Regions from separate parts of the Pseudomonas sp. CGJS7 genome, predicted to be linked through region 1. Evidence: predicted binding sites of a transcription regulator. Region 1 holds the regulator's gene; each other region holds the start of a gene.
The links. The regulator FliA, encoded in region 1, starts transcription of late flagellar genes. The targets are predictions, from matches to a motif close to CTAAAGTTTNNNNNNNNNNNGCCGNTAA.

Region 1 (4,718 bases):
CGGCAGCCGGCGCTTGCGCCTGGACAGCAGCCGGGGCTTCTACAGCGGCAACATCGCCACCGAACTTGCCCTTGCCGTGCAACTGGTCCAGCAGGGCTTCGAACTCGTGCTCGCTGATTTCATCGCTGGCTGCGCTGTTGTCTGGCGCGGCAGGTGCTGGTGCCTGGGCGGCTGGCAAGGCGCCAGCCTGGAAGGTGCCCTTGCCATGCAACTGGTCGAGCAGCGATTCGAATTCGGCGTCGGTGATCTCATCACTGACCGCTTCGCTGCTGACGGCAACCGGCGGCGCGGCGACCTCGGCATTGAACTGACCCTTGCCGTGCAACTGGTCGAGCAGCGATTCGAACTCGGCGTCGGTGATTTCATCACCAGCACCGCTGACAGTCTCGCCCTGCATCTGCTCGTCGGCCGCCGCTTGCGCCTTGATCGCATCGAGCGAATCGAGCAACTGCTCGAACTCACTGTCAGTGATGTCCTGGTGTTGCTCCTCGGCCTCGCCCGGCGCTGCAGCCACCACGTCGGCAACCGGTGCCGGTGCGGGCGCTGCAACAGCTTCGGCTGCGCCAGGTTCGGCCAGGCGCGACAGCGCTGCCAGCAGTGCGGGGGTGGCCGGTGTCACTTCGGCACGCTCGCGCACCTGGCCGAACATGCTGTTGACCGTATCCAGTGCCTCGAGCACCACATCCATCAGTTCCGCATCGACCCGGCGCTCACCTTTGCGCAGGACGTCGAACACGTTCTCGGCGATATGGCAGCACTCCACCAGCTCGTTCAGCTGAAGGAAGCCGGCGCCCCCTTTTACAGTGTGGAAACCGCGAAAGATCGCATTGAGCAGGTCGGCATCGTCAGGTCGGCTTTCCAGCTCGACCAGTTGCTCGGACAATTGCTCAAGTATTTCGCCGGCCTCTACCAGGAAATCCTGGAGGATTTCTTCATCGGCGCCGAAGCTCATCAAACGTGCTCCTTAAAAACCAAGGCTGGACAGCAGATCATCGACATCGTCCTGACCGGACACGACGTCTTCACGCTTATCGGCATGAATCTGCGGACCTTCACCCCGAGTCGGATGTTTTTCTCGATCTTTTTCTGCACGCAATTGATCGTGGTCATGTTTTATACCGGCAAAGCGGTCGACCTGGCTGGCCATCAGCACCAGCTTGAGCAGGTTGCTTTCCACCTCGGTCACCAGTGTGGTGACGCGTTTGATCACCTGGCCGGTCAGGTCCTGATAGTCCTGGGCCAGCAAAATGTCGTTGAGGTGCCCGGAAACCTTGCGGTTGCCCTCGGCGCTGTGCGTCAGGAAACTGTCGACTCGCTTGACCAGATCACGAAATTCCGGCGCAGCCACTTCGCGGCGCATGAAGCGCTGCCAGTCGGTGCTCAGGGCCTTGGCCTCGTTGGCCAGCTCATTGAGCACCGGTGTGCTTTCCTCGACCAGGTCCATGGTGCGGTTGGCCGCGCCCTCGGTGAGCTTGACCACATACGACAGGCGCTCGGTGGCGTCGGTAATCTGCGACACCTCTTCTGCCTGCGGCATGGTGGGGTCGATCTGGAAACTGACGATGGCACTGTGCAGCTCGCGAGTCAGCTTGCCGACTTCCTGGTACAGGCCGCGGTCGCGGGTCTGGTTCAGTTCGTGAATCAACTGCACCGCCTCGCCGAAACGGCCCCGCTCCAGGCTTTCGACCAACTCCTGGGCATGCTTCTTCAGGGTCGACTCGAACTCGCCCAAAGACGTTTGTGATGAATCCATGACGCGCCCCCCTGACGTGACTCAGCCGTTGACGCGTTCGAAGATCTTCTCGATCTTCTCTTTGAGCACCTGAGCGGTGAACGGCTTGACCACGTAACCATTGACGCCGGCCTGGGCCGCTTCAATGATCTGGTCGCGCTTGGCTTCAGCGGTCACCATCAAGACCGGCATGCTTTTCAGCTTGTCGCTGGCACGCACTTTACGCAGCAGGTCGATGCCGGACATGCCCGGCATGTTCCAGTCGGTCACCAGGAAGTCGTAGTGACCGTTTTCCAGCATCGGCAACGCCGTGGTGCCGTCATCGGCTTCGTCGGTGTTGGTGAAACCCAGGTCACGCAACAGGTTCTTGATGATCCGCCGCATCGTCGAAAAGTCGTCAACGATGAGGATTTTCATGTTCTTGTCCAATTAGACCTCCAAGCAGTCTCAAACGCGCTCGGCCTACCGAGCACGCACTCATTCAATTCGGTACAACGTGGAAAACGACTGCAACGACAGTGGGCTCAACGCGCCCGCCATTCCCCCAGGCGGCTGCGCAGGCGCGCGGCACATTGGCTGTGCAACTGGCTGACCCGCGACTCGCTGACACCCAGCACCTCACCGATCTCCTTGAGGTTCAGCTCTTCGTCGTAGTACAGCGCCAGCACTAGGCGCTCACGCTCCGGCAGGTTGGCGATAGCCTCGGTCAGGGCAGCCTGGAAGCGCTCCTCCTCCAGGCCGCGCGCAGGTTCGACCTGGCCACTGGCGCCATCCTCATGCAGCCCTTCGTGCTCGCCGTCCTGCAACAGGTCGTCGAAGCTGAACAGGCGGCTGCCCAGGGTATCGTTCAAGATCCCGTAGTAATCATCGAGACTCAATTGGAGTTCGGCAGCAACTTCATGATCTTTAGCGTCACGGCCTGTTCTGGCTTCAACCGCACGCATGGCATCACTGACCATACGGGTGTTGCGGTGTACCGAACGCGGCGCCCAATCGCCTTTGCGCACTTCGTCCAGCATGGCCCCGCGGATGCGGATGCCGGCGTAGGTCTCAAAGCTGGCGCCCTTGCTGGCGTCGTATTTGTTGGCCACTTCCAGCAGGCCAATCATGCCGGCCTGGATCAGGTCCTCGACTTGCACATTGGCCGGCAAGCGCGCCAACAGGTGGTAGGCGATGCGCTTGACCAGCGGCGCGTAGCGTTCGATCAGCTCGTACTGGGCGTCCTTCGCCGCCCGGCTGTACATCTTGAAGCCGCTGGCGTTCATAGTACGGGTCCCGCGCTGGTGGGTTGCACCAAGCGCTCGACAAAGAACTCCAGATGGCCGCGCGGATTGGCCGGCAGCGGCCAGCTGTCGACCTTCTGGGCAATCGCCTTGAAGGCCAGCGCGCACTTGGAGCGAGGGAAGGCTTCGTAGACGGCACGCTGCTTCTGCACCGCCTTGCGCACGCACTCGTCGTACGGCACGGCACCCACGTACTGCAGGGCAACGTCAAGGAAGCGGTCGGTGACCTTGGTCAGCTTGGCAAACAGGTTGCGCCCTTCCTGCGGGCTCTGCGCCATGTTGGCCAACACACGGAAACGGTTCATGCCATAGTCGCGATTGAGCAGCTTGATCAACGCGTAGGCGTCGGTAATCGAGGTAGGTTCATCACACACCACCAGCAGCACTTCCTGGGCGGCGCGAACGAAGCTGACCACCGAGTCACCGATACCCGCAGCGGTATCGATCACCAACACATCGAGGTTGTCGCCGATCTCGCTGAACGCCTGGATCAACCCGGCATGCTGGGCCGGGGCCAGATGCACCATGCTCTGGGTGCCCGAGGCTGCCGGTACGATACGCACACCGCCGGGGCCCTGCAGCATCACGTCACGCAGCTCGCAACGCCCTTCAATCACATCGGCGAGGGTACGTTTGGGGGTAAGGCCCAGCAACACGTCGACATTGGCCAGGCCCAGGTCGGCGTCCAGCAGCATGACCCTGCGGCCAAGCTCGGCCAGCGCCAGGGACAAGTTCACTGAAACGTTAGTCTTGCCGACGCCACCTTTGCCACCGGTCACGGCGATCACCTGTACGGGATGCATGCTACCCATGTCTGTTCTTTACCTTGTCTCGCTGGGACTCAGGCCACACGTAGGGCAATTCTGCGTGCCCCTTGGCATAGCGACTTTGCACACGCTTCATGGTCAACCCGCTCGCCGTGGGTTGTGATAGAGATCAGCGAACATGTCGGCCATGGCCTCTTCGCTGGGCTCGTCCTGCTGCTGCACATTCACCGCCCGCGTGACCAACTGGTGGCCCCTTGGCAGGTGCAGGTCGTCAGGAATGCGTGGGCCATCGGTAAGATAGGCCACTGGCAGTTCATGACTGATGGCAAGGCTCAACACATCGCCAAGGCTTGCCGTTTCATCGAGTTTGGTCAGGATGCAGCCGGCCAGGCCACAGCGCTTGTAGCTGTGGTAGGCGGCGGTCAGCACCTGCTTCTGGCTGGTGGTGGCCAGCACCAGGTAGTTCTTCGCGGCAATGCCACGCCCGGCCAAGGTTTCCAGCTGCATGCGCAGCGCAGGGTCGCTGGCCTGCAGGCCGGCAGTATCGATCAGCACCACGCGCTTGCGCAGCAGTGGCTCCAGCGCTGCTGCCAGCGACTGGCCCGGGTCGACGTAAGTCACCGGCACGTTGAGGATGCGGCCCAGGGTCTTGAGCTGCTCCTGGGCGCCGATACGGAAGCTGTCCATGCTCACCAGCGCCAGGTTCTGCGCGCCGTACTTGAGCACGTAGCGCGCGGCCAGCTTGGCCAGGGTGGTGGTCTTGCCCATGCCCGCCGGGCCGACCATGGCGATCACCCCGCCCTCTTCGATCGGCTCGATTTCAGGTACTTCGATCATCCGCGCCAAGTGAGCCAGCAGCATGCGCCAGGCCTGGCGCGGTTCCTCGATCTCGGCGGTCAGGTCCAGCAGCTCGCGGGCGATCGGCCCGGACAGGCC
Region 2 (4,718 bases), on a different contig from region 1:
AGGTGAGCGACTTCGCGGTCCAGGGTAATCGACTCGATGGCACGGTGTGCCTTGAGCATGATGGTACCGCCAGGCGTTTCGTAGCAACCGCGCGACTTCATGCCGACGTAACGGTTTTCGACGATGTCCAGACGGCCGATGCCGTTGGCACCACCGATACGGTTCAGGTCTGCCAGGACGGTGGCCGGGGATTTCTCGACGCCGTCGATGGCAACGATGTCACCATTGCGGTAGGTCAGCTCGATGTAGGTAGCCTGGTCCGGGGCGTTCTCAGGCGAGACACTCCAGCGCCACATGTCTTCTTCGTGCTCGGTCCAGGTATCTTCCAGGACACCGCCTTCATAGGAGATGTGCAGCAGGTTGGCGTCCATCGAGTACGGCGACTTCTTCTTGCCGTGGCGCTCGATCGGGATGCCGTGCTTCTCGGCGTAGTCCATCAGCTTTTCGCGGGACAGCAGGTCCCACTCGCGCCATGGAGCGATGACCTTGACGCCTGGCTTCAGGGCATAGGCACCCAGCTCGAAGCGCACCTGGTCGTTACCCTTGCCGGTGGCGCCATGGGAAATGGCATCAGCGCCGGTTTCGTTGGCGATTTCGATCAGGCGCTTGGCGATCAGCGGACGGGCGATGGAAGTACCCAGCAGGTACTCGCCTTCGTAGACGGTGTTGGCGCGGAACATCGGGAACACGAAATCACGCACGAATTCTTCGCGCAGGTCGTCGATGTAGATCTCTTTAACGCCCATTGCCTGGGCCTTGGCACGGGCCGGTTCGACCTCTTCGCCCTGCCCCAGGTCAGCAGTGAAGGTCACCACTTCGCAGTTGTAGGTATCCTGCAGCCACTTGAGAATCACCGAAGTATCAAGGCCGCCGGAATACGCCAGTACGACCTTTTTTACGTCCGCCATGCCATCACTCCACGGGGTTGTACGGAAAGGGATCGATTCTACCGGCGTTGCGGATAAATTTACAGTGGGGCGACAGCTTCTGACGACAAAGCGACAGGAACTTTCGTAGGGGCGACGGGCGGTCGGTTGAGGGATGTGGCATGAGGACCTTGGAGGGGCGTCGAGCCGCAGCATGCATGCCTTGAGGAGTTCAGCGCCTGTGAGATCGAGCGCCGCCAGGTGTCCGCCTCAAGACATTCTGCGCCTGTGAGATCGAGCGCCGCAGGTGTCCGCCTTAAGATATTCAGCGCCTATGAGATCGAGCGCCGCCCGCGCGGCGCTCGATCTCACAGGCGCTGAATGTGTCGAGGCGGACACCTGGCGGCGCTCGGTCTCACAGGCGCTGAAAATGTTGTGACGAACCCCTGGTGGCCTTGATGCGAGCCCATGACATGCACCGACCAGATCTCAGGGCGCCTTCGCCCCCGGGACGCCCGAGGCAGGTGCAACAGCCGGCGCCGCTTGCTCAACCGGCTTTTCCACGGCTTTTTCAACCACCGCCACCCGATCCAGCTCGATATTCACCCGCCGATTACGCGCCCGATTCGACGCACTGTTGTTCTTCGCGAGCGGATAACGCTCGCCATGGAAGCGCACAGTGATCTGCTCTTCCGGCACACCGTTAGCCTTGAAATAATCGGCCACGGCCAATGCGCGGCGGCGCGACAGGTCGCGGTTGGCCAGGCGGTTGCCACTGTTGTCGGAATGCCCATTGAGCTCGACATGGTTCACCGTCGGGTCGGCTTTCATGTAATCGAGGATCACGTCCAGCCGCGCCTTGGCTGCTGCGTCCAGCTCGATACCGCCCCCGGGGAAACCCACCTGTGTCTGGCGCACCTGGTCGTAGTTCATCGGCAACAGCTTGCCAGCACAGACCTGATAGTCATTGTAGGCTTTGGCGAAGCTGACCGGCAGCACACGCACCTCCATCGGCCTGCCCGCCTCACCGGTGTAGTTGCGCACAACGGTGCTACGCCCGTCGAGCAAACCGTTGATCAGCCGGCTGGCCTGCCCTTGGGAGGAGCTGAACAGCACGCCACTGCGGGCCATTCGCACATTGCCCAGGTTGATATCGCCACGCCCAGGTTGCCACGGCGCTGCCGCAGCCAGCAGGCTGGCGGTGCCGGCACCGAGTACGTTGCTGTCCGACCGCAGCTGAAACACCGGCTGCTCGCCTGCCCGACGCACGAACGTACCGCTGCCGAAACCTTCGATCGGCTGGCTCAGACGGCACTCGAACTGGTCACCCTCGACCTTCCAGGCAATGTTCTCCATGCGCGTCTGGAAAGTCAGTGCGCCGGCCGGCAGGCTGGCGAATAGGGTCAACAGGGCTAGGTAACGCTGGCGCACGGGCGGCTCCACAAATTCTGACGGCTTACCAGCAGGCTATCGGACGCTGTCCGGAAAACTTGATAGCCGTGCTCGCCCCGGGGTTTTCCGGTAGGATTGGGGCTTGAGTTCGACCCGCCTGGAATCCCCAATGTCCGATCGCCTGACCCTCCTGCGCCCCGACGACTGGCACATCCATCTGCGCGATGGTGCCGTCCTGCCCCACACCGTTGGCGACGTGGCGCGTACCTTCGCCCGTGCCATCATCATGCCCAACCTCGTGCCGCCGGTGCGCAATGCCACCGAGGCCGGCGCCTACCGTGAGCGCATTCTGGCTGCCCGCCCGGCCGGCAGCCGCTTCGAGCCGCTGATGGTGCTGTACCTCACCGACAACATCAGCCCCGAGGACATCCGCGCGGCCAAGGCCAGCGGTTTCGTGTACGCCGCCAAGTTGTACCCGGCCGGCGCCACCACCAACTCCGATTCGGGCGTGACCAGCATCGACAACATCTTCCCGGCCATAGAGGCAATGGCGGAAGTGGGCATGCCGCTGCTGGTGCATGGCGAAGTGACCCGCAGCGAGATCGACGTGTTCGACCGCGAGAAGCGCTTCATCGACGAGCACATGCGCCGTGTGGTCGAGCGCTTCCCGACGCTGAAAGTGGTGTTCGAACACATCACCACCAGCGACGCCGCGCAGTTCGTCACCGAGGCCCCGGCCAACGTGGGTGCGACCATCACCGCCCAGCACCTGCTGTACAACCGCAACCACATGCTGGTTGGCGGCATTCGCCCGCACTTTTACTGCCTGCCGATCCTCAAGCGCAACACTCACCAGGTGGCCTTGCTGGACGCTGCCACCAGCGGCAATCCGAAGTTCTTCCTCGGCACCGACTCGGCACCTCATGCCCGTCACGCCAAGGAAGCAGCCTGTGGTTGCGCGGGTTGCTACACCGCTTATGCGGCGATCGAGATGTACGCCGAAGCGTTCGAACAGCGTAACGCGCTGGACAAGCTGGAAGGCTTCGCCAGCCTGCACGGCCCGGCCTTCTATGGCCTGCCGGCGAACACCGACACCATTACCCTGGTCCGCGAAGAATGGACCGCTCCGGAAAGCCTGCCATTTGGCGAGCAAACCGTAGTCCCGCTGCGCGCTGGCGAAAAACTGCGCTGGCGCCTGCTGGAGAAAAACGCGTGAGCGAAGACCTTTACGAAGACGACCTGGACACCCAAGGCAGCAGCGGTCCTCGTCACCCGATGGCCGAGCGCTTCCGCGGCTATCTGCCGGTCGTGGTGGATGTTGAAACCGGTGGTTTCAACAGCGCTACCGATGCATTGCTGGAAATTGCCGCCGTCACCATTGGCATGGACGAGAAAGGTTTCCTGTTCCCCGAACATACCTACTTCCACCGAGTGGAGCCGTTCGAGGGCGCCAACATCGAGCCGGCCGCACTTGAGTTCACCGGGATCAAGCTGGACCACCCGCTGCGCATGGCGGTCAGCGAGGAAAGCGCGATGACCGACATCTTCCGCGGCGTGCGCAAGGCACTCAAGGCCAACGGCTGCAAGCGGGCGATTCTGGTCGGCCACAACAGCAGCTTCGACCTGGGTTTCCTCAATGCAGCAGTGGCGCGCAATGACCTGAAGCGCAACCCGTTCCACCCGTTCTCCAGCTTCGACACCGCCACCCTGGCGGGCCTGGCGTATGGCCAGACCGTGCTGGCGCGGGCCTGCCAAAGCGCCGACATCGACTTCGACGGGCGTGAGGCGCACTCGGCACGTTATGACACCGAGAAAACCGCTGAGCTGTTCTGCGGCATCGTCAACCGCTGGAAAGAAATGGGCGGCTGGCGCGATTTCAACGATTGATCTGCTAAAGGCATTCGCGGGCACGCCCGCTCCCACAGGTTCACCTTTGCCTTCAGGCATGCAGAGAATCTGTGGGAGCGGGCGCGCCCGCGAAGAGGCCGGCACAGGAAGGCAAAAAAAACCGGCCACGAAGGCCGGTTTTTTCATGCACGCAGCAATTACAGCTTGCCAGCGTTCTCGCTCAGGTAGGCAGCAACGCCTTCAGGCGAAGCGTTCATGCCCTTGTCGCCTTTTTTCCAGTTGGCAGGGCACACTTCGCCGTGCTCTTCGTGGAACTGCAGAGCGTCAACCAGACGCAGCAGCTCGTCCATGTTACGACCCAGTGGCAGGTCGTTGACGATCTGCGAACGGACAACACCGTTGGTATCGATCAGGAAGGCACCACGGAAGGCCACGCCGCCTTCGGACTCGACGTCGTAGGCTTTGCAGATTTCGTGGGTCATGTCGGCAGCCAGGGTGTACTTCACCTGACCGATGCCGCCGTTGTTGACCGGGGTGTTACGCCAGGCGTTGTGGGTGAAGTGCGAGTCGATCGACACGCCGATCACTTCCACGTTGCGCGCCTGGAAGTCA
Region 3 (4,718 bases), on a different contig from region 1:
TTTCTACTCGCGCAATCCATGGTTTGATTCCTTTTAATAAACACAGGGCAATAGTTATCCCGCGAACTTTTAAGGTAAAAAGTTCGAGCACAAAGATACCGTTCAATATCTTTTATTCAGTGAGCAGTGCGGGGGCTCAAGCGTGCATGAACACGCACCAGCACCCCGCATCTACTTGGGGGGTCCTGGTGGTGGTCAAGGTAGCCGTGCAGACGCCGCGGCCAGGCGCCGGCCTGCTGCGGCGCAGGGCACGCAGGCTGGCGAGGTGAAACGAATGAAGTGAGGTTCATGAGCTTGCCTCCAACCGGCCAACACCGGCGGCGGCAAGTCACGGCGGAGCATCAGGCTCTGGCGCGGCTTGCCCGACCAGGGTGTCGGGACCGGTGTTCCGGTTCAAGTGCCTGACCCGGCCATTCGGCAAGGGTCAGACAGCGACTAGATACTGTGTCCATTGAATTCTTCAGTGAAGGGAAAAAAGGCCCCGCGCTCGGGGCGGTCGAACTTTATTCAAGCGTAGTATCGAAGTCAACCCGCAAGGGGAACTTTAAATAAGTTTAACCTTATCTTAATGTTCCACGCAGGCGCAGCGCCTCAAACCTTGAACCGCCCCACCAACGCCGTCATCTCCCCCACCAGCCCCGACAACGCCTTGCTCGCCTCGCTGGTCTGCTGCGCACCCGCAGCGGAATGGTTGGACAGTTCGCGGATGTTCAGCAAGTTGCGGTCTACTTCCCGCGCCACCTGAGCCTGCTCTTCGGCCGCACTGGCAATGACCAGATTGCGCTCGTTGATTTCGCCGATCGCACTGTAGATGCCCTCCAGCACTTGCCCCGAGGCCAGGGTCACGTCCAGTGTCGACTGGGCGCGGTTGGTGCTGGCCTGCATGGAAGCCACCGCAGCTTCGGTCCCCGCCTGCACGCTGCCGATCATCTGCTCGATTTCCTGGGTCGACTGTTGCGTGCGGTAGGCCAGTGTGCGCACCTCATCCGCCACCACCGCAAAGCCGCGCCCGGCCTCACCGGCACGGGCCGCCTCGATGGCAGCATTGAGCGCCAGCAGGTTGGTCTGCTCGGACACCGAGCGGATCACTTCCAGCACCTTGCCGATGTCCCGCACCTGCCCCACCAACTGCTGCAGGTGCGCACTGCTGGTCTGGATTTCGCGGGTCATGGCTTCGGTGCCGTCGATATTTTCGCTGACTTGCCGGCGGCTTTGCGCGGCCAGCTGGTTGGATTCACTGGTGGTTTGCGAGGTGGTGATCGCGTTGCGCGCAACCTCCTCCACTGCCGTGGTCATTTCGGTCACGGCAGTCGCGGCCTGCTCCAGCTCCTGCCCCTGCTGACGCAGGTTGTTGGCGCTTTCCTCGGTGACCGCGTTCAACGCCGTGGCGGCGGCGTCCAGCTGCCGGGCACAGTTGTTGATCTGCCCAAGGGTGTCGCGCTGGCTCTGCTGCATGCGCTGCAGCTCATGGAACAGTTGGCCGATCTCGTTGTTGCCCTGCCCTTGCACCGGCACACTCAGGTCGCCACTGGCAATGCGCCGGAAATGCCCACCGGCTTCACGCAGGGGGTGCAACACACGCTGGGCAATGAACGCCCAGCACAGCACCGCCAGCACCACGGTCACGCCCAGCAGGCACAGGCTCAGCAATTGTGCCCGGGCCAGACGCCGGTCGGACTCGAGCATGATTTGCTGGCCACGTTCGCTCAGTGTGGTCACCAGCTGCTGGCGCAGGGTTTGCAACCGCCCCATGGCATTACCGGCATCGCTGTTGACCTTGAAATACTGCTCCAGCGAACGCTGGCGGGTCGCTTCACGCTGCCCAGCCACCGCCTTGGCGTATTCGGCAAAGGTAGCCTGCAGCTCGGTTGCCAACCCGCGAAGGGCGGGTTCGCGGGCGTTTTCGACAAATTCGTCGACCAGCGCCTGGCTCTTGTTGTTCAGCTCCACCGACAGCGCCATCCGTTTGCCTGCACTCTCGTCATGGCCACCCAACTGCTCGATAAAACCCGAAGACACGTTGGCGCTGGAACGAATCGCCATCAGCAACGCATTGTTCAACCGGTCCGACTGGTGCGCAGTCTGGTCCAGTTCAGTGATCTGCTGGTCGCTACCCAAGGCGGCCCACCAGGCACTGGCGGTCGAAAACAGCAAGGTCAGGCTGAACAGCGACAACACCCAGAACATTCCGGTGCGAATTTTCAGGTTGGCAAGCATGCGGGCAGTACTCCTTGTTGGCACCACTTCTGATCGATGATTCGAGGGTGGGTGTGCTGCTATCGGAGGTACTGGCGCAGGCTTGAGGCGCCGCGATGCGGTTATGTGCGGTAACCGAACGGAATGCGTTGAGACCCAGAGGCCTCGAAACCCTTGAGGGCATAACCCTTTTGCATAAATCCTGAGGCCAGCGCGATCACTGTGGGAGCGGGCTTGCCCGCGAACACGGGCGAAGCCCGTGCCATCCGCTACCGCGCCTTGCCAATCGCTTTCGCTGCGTCTGCCAGGCGTTGGGTCGCCTGCCGGATCTCATCCGCATCCAGCGAAGCAAACCCCAGGCGCAAGGCATTCTCGGCATGGCCAAACGGTGAAAACTGCCGCCCACTGCGCACCACCAGGTCCCGTTCCAGCGCTTGGTCGACCAACTGATCCACGTTGATCCCATCGGCAAACCTCACCCACAGCGCCAGACCACCTTCTGGCGCCTGCACGCTGATCTGCTCACCGAACGCATCGCGCAAACACCCCAACAAGGTCTCACGCCGGCGCCGGTACTCGCGGTTGACCCGGCGCAAGTGCTTCTTCAGCTCCCCATCATTGATCAGGTCCGCCAACATCTGCTGCATGACTGCATCGCCCTGCCCCAGGGTCAGCATCGCCCTGCGTTCCAGCACGGTTGTCACTTCCACCGGTGCCACGATATAGCTGCAACGGAACGTGCTGCCCAAAGGCTTGGACAGTGAGCCAATGTAAATCACGTGCCGCTGCTGGCGGTCGCTGGCCAAAGGCAGATAGGGCCGCCCGGCAAAGTGGTATTCGTAGTCGTAATCTTCTTCGACCACGCAAAAGGCATGCTGGCGCGCCAGCTCCAGCAGCTGTTGCCTGCGCCCGGCTGGCAGGCTGACCGTGGTCGGGAACTGGTGATGGGGCGTTATGTACATCATCCGCACCTTGTGCTGCCGGCACAGGGCATCGAGCTGGTCGACCCGGCAACCCTCATGGTCCAGCTCCACGGTCACCAGGCGGGCACCCAGCTGACGGAAGATCTCCCAGGCAGGGGGGTAACTCAGGCGCTCGACCAGCACAACGTCACCCGGCTTGAGCAACACACTGGCCACCAGGGATAGTGACATCTGCACCCCCTGGGTCAGGCAGATATGCTCGGCGCCAACGTTCAGGCTGCGGTTGTGCCGCAGCATGTCGGCCAGGGCGCTGCGCAGATTGCGGCTGCTGCACTCGCTGCCGTGGCGCACGCTGTTGCTGGTGAAGCTGCTGCGCAAGGCATTGCGGTAATAGCGATGCAGTACAGCCTGTGGCAGCAGGCGATGGTCACAGGCGCCGTTGTCGAAGAACAAGGCCCCCGGCCGCCCTTGCTGCGCTACAGCCTGTTCGTTCGCCTTGAAGTAGGCAACGGCAGGTTCCTCTGGCAGCGCCAGGGCAAAAGGCCGCACGGCACCGGAAACGGCCGCTGTGCCAGGCGCCAGCTGCTGGCTGACGAAGGTGCCCCGGCGTTGCACGCTTTGCAGCCAGCCTTTGGTTTCGGCTTCCTCATAAGCAAGGATCACGGTCTTGCGATTGACGTTCAGCAATTGCGCCATCTCCCGCGTGCCCGGCAACGGCGTGCCAGGGCGCAGGCGACCCTCGCTGATTGCGGCCACCAGCCCTTCGACGATCTGTCGGTACGAAGCCTGTGCCCCATCGAGCCTGAGCAGTGGCTGCCATTTACGAAGCTGGACCATATGAAATATCCAAAACTGGGGGTTCTGCTGGTCCTGGACTATAGCAACAATCGAACCTCCATTTGCCCCGAGGTGCTCATGCAAAGCCGCCACGTCATTGAATTGTCGCCCTCGGGCAAAACCTTCGAAGCCAGCCAGGAGCTGCTGCTCGATGCCATGCTCGCCAGCGGCCTGCCGGTACCCTTTTCATGCCGCCGCGGCGCCTGCGGCTCCTGCAAGGTCAAGGTGGTCTCAGGGCAGCATCAGGACAAGCAGCGGGATGCGGACACACCGCCGCCTTCCTACCCCTTGGCCGCCGACGAGATGTTGCTGTGCCAGAGCCACGCCTGCAGCGACATGCGCCTGGAAATACCCGGCTGGTCACTGGACGCCCCGGCACTGGAAACCCAGGCACAGGTTGTTGGCAAGCGCGCGCTGAGCGCAGATATCGTCGAGCTGGTGTTGCAGCCTGCTCAGCCGCTGGAGGTGCGGGCGGGCCAGTACATGCGGTTCCAGCTGGACAACGGCGACAGCCGCTGTTTCTCCATTGCCAACCTGCCTGCCCGGGAACAAGGGCAACTGGTGTTTCACATTCGCAAGGTCAGCGGTGGGCTGTTCACCGAAGGTTTGCTGCCCACCCTGCAAGCAGGTGCAACGGTAAAGCTCGAAGGCCCGCTGGGCGCCTGTACCTGGCAGCACGATGACCAACGCCCGCTGATCCTTTTCGCCACCGGCACAGGTTACGCCGGCATCAAGCCGCTGCTGCTGACGGCCTTGGCCGGC

Region 2: the regulator FliA is predicted to act here: its motif matches at 2,334-2,361, upstream of V7787_RS12500 (flagellar protein MotY).
Region 3: the regulator FliA is predicted to act here: its motif matches at 2,277-2,304, upstream of V7787_RS28715 (methyl-accepting chemotaxis protein).

Annotation. Positions count from the first base shown of each region.
Region 1 is NZ_JBAMDI010000018.1:100,032-104,749, reverse strand. Features, by position in the region: gene V7787_RS13885 (chemotaxis protein CheA) at 1-952, opposite strand, end outside; gene V7787_RS13880 (protein phosphatase CheZ) at 965-1,753, opposite strand; gene V7787_RS13875 (chemotaxis response regulator CheY) at 1,775-2,149, opposite strand; gene fliA (RNA polymerase sigma factor FliA) at 2,257-2,997, opposite strand; gene fleN (flagellar synthesis regulator FleN) at 2,994-3,827, opposite strand; gene flhF (flagellar biosynthesis protein FlhF) at 3,921-4,718, opposite strand, start outside.
Region 2 is NZ_JBAMDI010000016.1:55,805-60,522, reverse strand. Features, by position in the region: gene V7787_RS12505 (argininosuccinate synthase) at 1-908, opposite strand, end outside; gene V7787_RS12500 (flagellar protein MotY) at 1,356-2,297, opposite strand; gene pyrC (dihydroorotase) at 2,428-3,474, shown strand; gene rnt (ribonuclease T) at 3,534-4,145, shown strand; gene V7787_RS12485 (peroxiredoxin) at 4,304-4,718, opposite strand, start outside.
Region 3 is NZ_JBAMDI010000057.1:42,460-47,177, reverse strand. Features, by position in the region: gene V7787_RS28715 (methyl-accepting chemotaxis protein) at 592-2,217, opposite strand; gene pdxR (MocR-like pyridoxine biosynthesis transcription factor PdxR) at 2,466-3,956, opposite strand; gene V7787_RS28705 (NAD(P)H dependent flavin oxidoreductase family protein) at 3,957-4,718, shown strand, end outside.